DNA from 3 places in the Enterococcus sp. DIV0210g genome. Region 3 is predicted to be linked to each of the others. Evidence: predicted binding sites of a transcription regulator. Region 3 holds the regulator's gene; each other region holds the start of a gene.
The links. The regulator NrdR, encoded in region 3, represses ribonucleotide reductase genes. The targets are predictions, from matches to a motif close to ACACNATATATNGTGT.
Positions count from the first base shown of each region.

Region 1: the regulator NrdR is predicted to act here: its motif matches at 930-945, upstream of pnuC (nicotinamide riboside transporter PnuC).
Region 2: the regulator NrdR is predicted to act here: its motif matches at 1,446-1,461, upstream of IGI64_RS08835 (deoxynucleoside kinase).

Region 1 covers NZ_CP187903.1:1,927,614-1,929,886, forward strand. The annotation lists gene IGI64_RS09410 (hypothetical protein) at 11-190, opposite strand; gene gloA2 (SMU1112c/YaeR family gloxylase I-like metalloprotein) at 277-657, opposite strand; gene pnuC (nicotinamide riboside transporter PnuC) at 967-1,707, shown strand; gene IGI64_RS09425 (RNase A-like domain-containing protein) at 1,959-2,273, shown strand, end outside.
Region 2 covers NZ_CP187903.1:1,809,162-1,811,434, forward strand. The annotation lists gene IGI64_RS08830 (alpha/beta hydrolase) at 1-535, opposite strand, end outside; gene IGI64_RS08835 (deoxynucleoside kinase) at 781-1,428, opposite strand; gene IGI64_RS08840 (oleate hydratase) at 1,631-2,273, opposite strand, start outside.
Region 3 covers NZ_CP187903.1:1,369,005-1,371,277, reverse strand. The annotation lists gene coaE (dephospho-CoA kinase) at 1-141, shown strand, start outside; gene IGI64_RS06700 (hypothetical protein) at 215-547, shown strand; gene nrdR (transcriptional regulator NrdR) at 783-1,280, shown strand; gene IGI64_RS06690 (replication initiation and membrane attachment family protein) at 1,293-2,273, shown strand, end outside.

The sequences.
Region 1 (2,273 bases), 560 kb from region 3:
TTTTAATTGATCAATGCAGATAGTCTTCGATTTTTCGCGTAATAAAATAACCATTAGAAATTTTTCTACCCGCTACTTCTTTGCAGTAGGGACATTCGATTTCCATTTCTTGGCGTGAGTGTTCGACCACATTCTCTACTTCTTCATAATTAAAGGTTTTTCCGCAATTTGGACATTTCATTTTTTCCATCTTCTTCATCTCCCTTTACTTATTAGTTTACTCTTCTCCTGTCAAAATGAAAACTGACAAGCTATTGGATAATAAAAAAATCGGCTCTATTCATGCAGTTCTAGAGGCAAGCCATCTGGATCAAAGAAAAACGTCATTTTTTTACCAGTGTAATCATCATACCGGATTGGCTCCGTTTCGATACCTTTTTCATTTAATTCTTGGATGACTTCTTCGATATTGTCCACTTTGAATGCTAAATGACGTAACCCGCGAGCTTCGGGATAATTCGGTCTTTCCGGCGCATCAGCTATGCCAAAAATCTCTAATTCGCTTTCCCCTAATCTCAAATCCAGCTTATAGTCCTTTCTTTCTTCCCGATAATTCTCTCGGATTACTTCAAATCCTAACAAGTCTACATAAAAGGCACGCGATTTTTGATAATCCGAAACAATGATCGCGACATGATGGATCATGTTCAACTTCATTTTATCCCCTTCTTTCTCTTTCTTCCTATTTTAACCTAAAAGACAAAAACAGACAGATATTTTCTGCGTAATCGCCAAATCCATCTTACAGGAGCAATCTTTTCTTTTTAAGAAAAAAAGCGGATCTCAGCTAAACAGCTAAGATCCGCTCGGAGAATTTTGAAACTTTACAGAAAATATTCATAGAAATCATAACACACATTTTCTTAAAAAGTAAGTCTAGAATTTATTTTCTAAAGTAATACAATAAGTTGTGTTATAAAAATTCGCACACACTACATTTAGTGTCTAAAGGAGTATTCAACTTTCATGAAATCATATATCCATTTCTTGATGCACCAATTAAGAGGGTGGCCGCAACAAAATTATTATCTGTTTTTCTTTAGTTTAGGCTGCCAAGTCATGACTTTGGTTGATCAGCCCATCACTTGGCTTACAATTATTACTTTTATTGGTACCAATCTTGGCGTTTTGTGCATTCTTTCCATCAATGCTGCGAAATCTGTCAATGGCGTTCTTGGTATCCTTTCAGCGATTTGTTTTATCATCGTCGGCTATTCTGCTAAAAATTATTTGAGTATCGGCGAACAAATCGCTTATATGGTCACTCTTGACATCCCTGTTCTTTTAAGTAAAGAATGGAACCATAACATGGCTTCTAAGATCCGTCAATTCACTGGCAAGAGCTGGGTAATTGCTATTTTCAGTACAGTAATCGTTTATTTGGTATCAGGATTCTTGATTGGCCGCTACACAGATGATCCTCGCCCTTGGATTGATGCTATTGCTTTTTCTATCAGTCTTACAGCTGGTGTGATCAGTTTCTTGCGTTACAACAACCAATATTACTGGTGGGTAGCTTCTGGTCTTGCACAGATGGTCCTATGGTACGTTTCCTTTACTCACGGAGCAGCAAGTCTGGCTATGTTTATCAACAGTTCTGTTTACTTGATCAATGACGTTTTAGCCTTCACTGTTTCTCCTTGGTACAATAAAAAAACCCGAGAAAAAATGCAAGAAGCAGAAACCCAATATTTCCAGCATTCATAAAAAAAGAGTGCCTCAATTTTGACCAAGCCAAATAGAAACAGCTGACCTTTGAAGGGTCGGCTGTTTTTTGTTTTATTGCTGAAACATTTTTTCTGCTAAAAGTCCAGAACTACTTTTTCGAAAGTTTCCAAAAGTCGGTCATCCTTGGAACATTTCCCATGCTATCCTCTTTTTGTTGCACAAAGGAGGTGAAAAAAAGATTTTGGTTTTCTTGTACAAAAAATGAAAGCGTTATAAAAAGGAGCTTATTTATGAAAAAACTGTATTTATTGGTATTGCTTACTCTTTCCTTGACTCCGTATTTCGTCTTGCCCACTGCTGTTGTTGCCGAAGCTCATATTGTCCAGTCTGAATTAGCGGAAGAAACGAATTTACCACCTGTTGAATTAGAACCGGCGATTCCGCAAATGACAGCTATCCCCATCAACGCATTCAGTGGATTGTCTTTATCCGCTTTTGCTACAGCTGCCGGCGGAGGAACATTAAGCGCTGGGCTTTTGTCTGGTGCTGCAGCCTCCATTATCGGTCCTGCTATTTTAGGAATTGGTTTAGGCTATACCTTTTAT
Region 2 (2,273 bases), 440 kb from region 3:
CCATTGATTCGCCGTGAAAAATAATCGTCGCATCAGGATATTCTTCTAACACTAAGTTGACCCAGCCAATCAAATCTAAGCGATCCAGCCAGCACATCCCGATGATTTCTCCTTCACTTTCTCCATGTGCACGCAAATCAGGGATCAAGACATTGTATCCTTGTTCAAAATATTTTTTCCCAATAAACGAAAGGTCACGTTTTCCGGTGCTGCGATAATCATGGACACCGATCACCCACTCCGAAGAACTTTGTTGACGAAACAGACTGCCGCTCAATTTCAATCCATCATGGCTTTTGATGGTCTTCTTTTCTCCGGTTTCCCAGAAGCTCGAAGCCTGTTGTTCTAATTTTCGGCGACTCTTCTCGACCGTTGCAAAAGCTGCTGGATTCATCAAACGATGCCCTGTTGTCTCATACCAGTTATAGCCGCGCTGTACCCCTGCTTTGATTAATTTTTTCGCATATTCATAAGACAAAAAACAATAAATAAAAACTGCTGCGAATAAAAGGATAAGTAAATAGATCAGTCCCACTTTACTTCCTCACTTTCTCTTTGAATGATCAATAAATCTTTATGCTTCCTATAATGATTTTTACTCGAATCCTATAATTGCATATTCTCGTTCATTGTATCACTTTCAAGAAAAATTGCTCAAGTTTTACTAGATTCTTTTCTTCTTTTTTTTATATTTTAAATAAAAAAAAAGAAGCAGATGCATCTGCACCTTGCTTCTGTTGATTTCGACACTGTTATTATTTGGTTGCTTTTTGCACCTGCTCAACCTTTTGCTGAATAAATCGTGCCCAATTGTTCTTTTATTTGGCTGATTACTGCTTCTTGATGTCCGCTGTCATTCAGAAGGTCTAATGTGTTGCCATCAATAATCAATTTTGGACTCGCATCATAATCGGCGATCCATTCTTTGTAACGTTTAAGTAGTAAAATATAATAGTCTCTTAAGGAAGGATCATCTTCAAACTGCTCATAGTCTCTTCCTCGCTGACGTATGCGGCGCAGCATCTCTTCCTCGCTCAAGTCGATAAAGACCATCAGATCCGGCCGATAACGTTCATCTTCTAAAATGCCCGTCGTCACAGCGCTGTCCATCTCATCATAAACCGTCACTTGCAAATCCGTTGCTCTGCCAGAATCGCGGATCGCGTGGAAAAACAACTTATCTTCATATAATGAACGGTCTGCGATGTAATCGTCCATTGCCATCATTTCCCGTGTATTTTTTATCCTATGGCTTAAGAAATAGATTTGCAGCATAAATGCGTATTCTTTTGGGTTTTCGTAAAACAAAGGTAGTACAGGGTTATCATCGACAGGTTCTACATAGATCGGCAAATCAAGTTCTCTTGATAATAATTCCGCCAATGTTGTTTTCCCTACCCCAATTGCACCTGAAATAAATATTTTCATCAAACAGCTCTCCTAAAACACTATATATAGAATCATAAATTAAATATACTACTATATTTTGTGTTTTACAAGATAACTCTCCTAAAAAAAGAAAAGACACAGGAAATCTCCTGCGCCTTTTCTGGTTGAATCAAAAGCGAAACGGATTGACCGCAAAAACAAGAGGGATATTGACAGTTTTTGGTCGAATGTTTCATTGCTTTTATAACAAATTATTTTCTTTTAAGATATCACCGATATACGTATGCTCTGTTTTCTTGATAAACCCTTCCACTAATTTACGTTCAACAAATGGCAGATCCATCTCTGTCAATTTCTTCTTATCTGACAGATAGTAAATAGAGTTTGCGAGTGTTCTCAAGTCGTAAGCAGAAGCAAATACTTCTGGGACGCCTCTCTCTACGTTTAACAGCTGATACACGGCTTCCATGGCTGTCCGTACAGAATATTCAGTGGTAAAGACTGTATCGCGTTCTGTTTCGGCGAAATTACCAATGAAAGCTAAGTTTTTTGATCCGTCTGGAATCACTTTTGGACGATCGCCAGGTTCTCTTAACATAAAGTAAGAAGTGATGAACGGCATGTAGACAGGAATAACTGTGCAAGATGTTTCAGAGAAGCGTTTGATATCTTCTTCTGGTACGCCAAGATGATACATCAATTCTTGAGCGATTTCTTGCCCGCTGCATTGTTCGATTGGTTTCTTGATATAATTTCCTGGTGTATTCGACAACAGTCCGTAGACCCATGTAATGGTTTGCTGATCGTTTTGTTCTTTAAAATGAGGTTGTCGATGTGTTGCAAAACTCATGCCCCAGTTTGAATCTTTGATGGTGATGATCCCG
Region 3 (2,273 bases):
GCAATGCAGCGGGTCGAAAGTCAGATGCCTATCGAAGAGAAAAAAAGAAAAGCGGATATCCTTTTTGATAATCAGCAAACAAAAGACAAGTTAGCAGAACAAATCATCTCATGGCTCCAAGAAAACAAGTTTATTTCTTAGAAAGTACTTTCTTTGTCTAAGCAGCAGGATTCTGCTATGCTGAAAGTAGAAAGCAGAGAGCGAGGGACATGTTATGGGAACGATCAAAAACCAAAAAGATAAAATTGTCGGAAACGCAAAAGAAAAAATCGGCGAACTTTTAGATAATGAAAACTTAAAGCAAGAAGGACGCGACCAAACAGAAATCGCAGAAGCACATGATGCAAAGTACAAAGAACGTATTGAAGAGCTTGAAGACCAGCAAGCGGAAAAAGAAGCACGTCAGCAAGATCTGACACAAGAACGAAAAACGGCGGAGCCAAAACGCAGGAAAGAACCATTGCCAGAACAAGAACATATTTCTGGCGAGCAGAGAATCGAAGAAGAACGAATGAAGCACTATACAGGAATCGAAGAAAAACTATAGTTTAAAGAAAAACTGGAGCCTATCCTAACGATTGGTTCCAGTTTTTTCTCACAACTGAAAAAGTAGTACAGCAAAAAGAGCCTGCTGTTTTCTTAAAAAACAGCAGATTATGTTAAAAAACGCGAGTGTTTCGGCATTTTTTGTACCGGAACATCGCGCTTCTACAAGGTTTCATGTTATAATACAACTAATCATAGCAATGATTTGATAAATCAGAAATGAAGAGGTGATAGTTATGCGATGCCCAAGATGCCACCATAATAATTCGCGTGTTATAGACAGCCGACAAGCAGATGACGGACGCGCAATCCGCCGCCGCCGTGAATGTGAGAATTGCGGCTTTCGTTTTACAACATTTGAACGAATCGAAGCTGCGCCGCTGCTAGTCATCAAGAAAAATGGCGAACGCGAAGAATTCAACCGTGATAAGATATTAAGAGGATTGATCCGTTCAGCGGAAAAACGTCCTGTTGCAATGGAACAAATGGAACAAATCGTCAACCATGTGGAGAATCGTGTCCGCAGTTTAGGCGAGAATGAAGTATCAACAAACTTGATTGGTGAATACGTGATGGAAGACCTTGTCAACTTAGATGAGATCGCTTATATCCGTTTTGCCAGTGTCTACCGTCAATTCAAAGATATGTCTGTTTTCTTAAAAGAATTGCAAGACATCGTTGATAAAGCCAAAGAAAACAAATCTGAAGACGACAAATCAGAAGAGAAGGAATAAGGAGGCATTTCGTTGGAAAATGCTTGGAAAGAACTTCAGCCTAAAAATATTTATCAAGGCAGAAAAACATTTCCATTAACAGAAGAAGGACAGCAAGCGCTGCTTTATCTTTATCAGCCGCTGATCGGAGGAGAAGCACTTAGTCTCTATTTCACGCTTTTGTCAGAGATTTCGAAAGAAACAGGCATCGGATCAGAAGCGCTGCACGCAGATTTGCTAAGTGGATTGGATTGCGGTTTGCCGCAGTTTTATGAAGCAAGAAAAAAATTAGAAGGAATCGGTCTGCTGGATGTCTACTTCAAAGAAGATCCAAGTTTAGGACCTTGTTTCCTCTATGAATTGCTTGAACCTTTAGCGCCCGATGCGTTTTTTAAAGATGCTGTCTTAAGTTTTATGCTGTTGGAAAAAACCGGCGAACGCCGTTGGAACCAGCTGAATGAGAAATTTCAATTCAAAAGATTTTCTTCAGAAGGCTACCAAAAAGTTACTAAAAAGTTTTTAGATGTTTTTCGTTTCAACGAAGCATCTTTTGAAGCAGACAAGGAAAAAATCGAACAAAGCCAATCCGCGTTTGAAAAAGAAAAAACACCAACTTTGATTGACGATGCGATTCAGGTCGATTGGCCGTTTTTAAGCGACTTGCTGCAGAAAAAACATATCACTTCACTGGAAAAACCAGTGATAGAGCAAATTGAACTCTACCATCGATTGTATGGCTTTGATGAATTGACGCTTGGGGAACTTATTGCTTCAGCGTATGATTTTACCCAGCAGACGGTGTCATTGAAAGATCTGCAAAAGCAAATCATCTACCGCCAAAAAACAGTAAAAAAAGAAGAAGTACCTGAAACAGCTGCTGCACAGCAGCTCCCAGCAAAAAATGATGCAGCCAGTGCGTTGATCGCTGACAGCAAAAACAATCCGCCAATGCAATATCTTGAAGCTGTGAAGAATGCAAAAGGCGGGTTTGTCTCCAAAGAAGAAAAGTGGCTG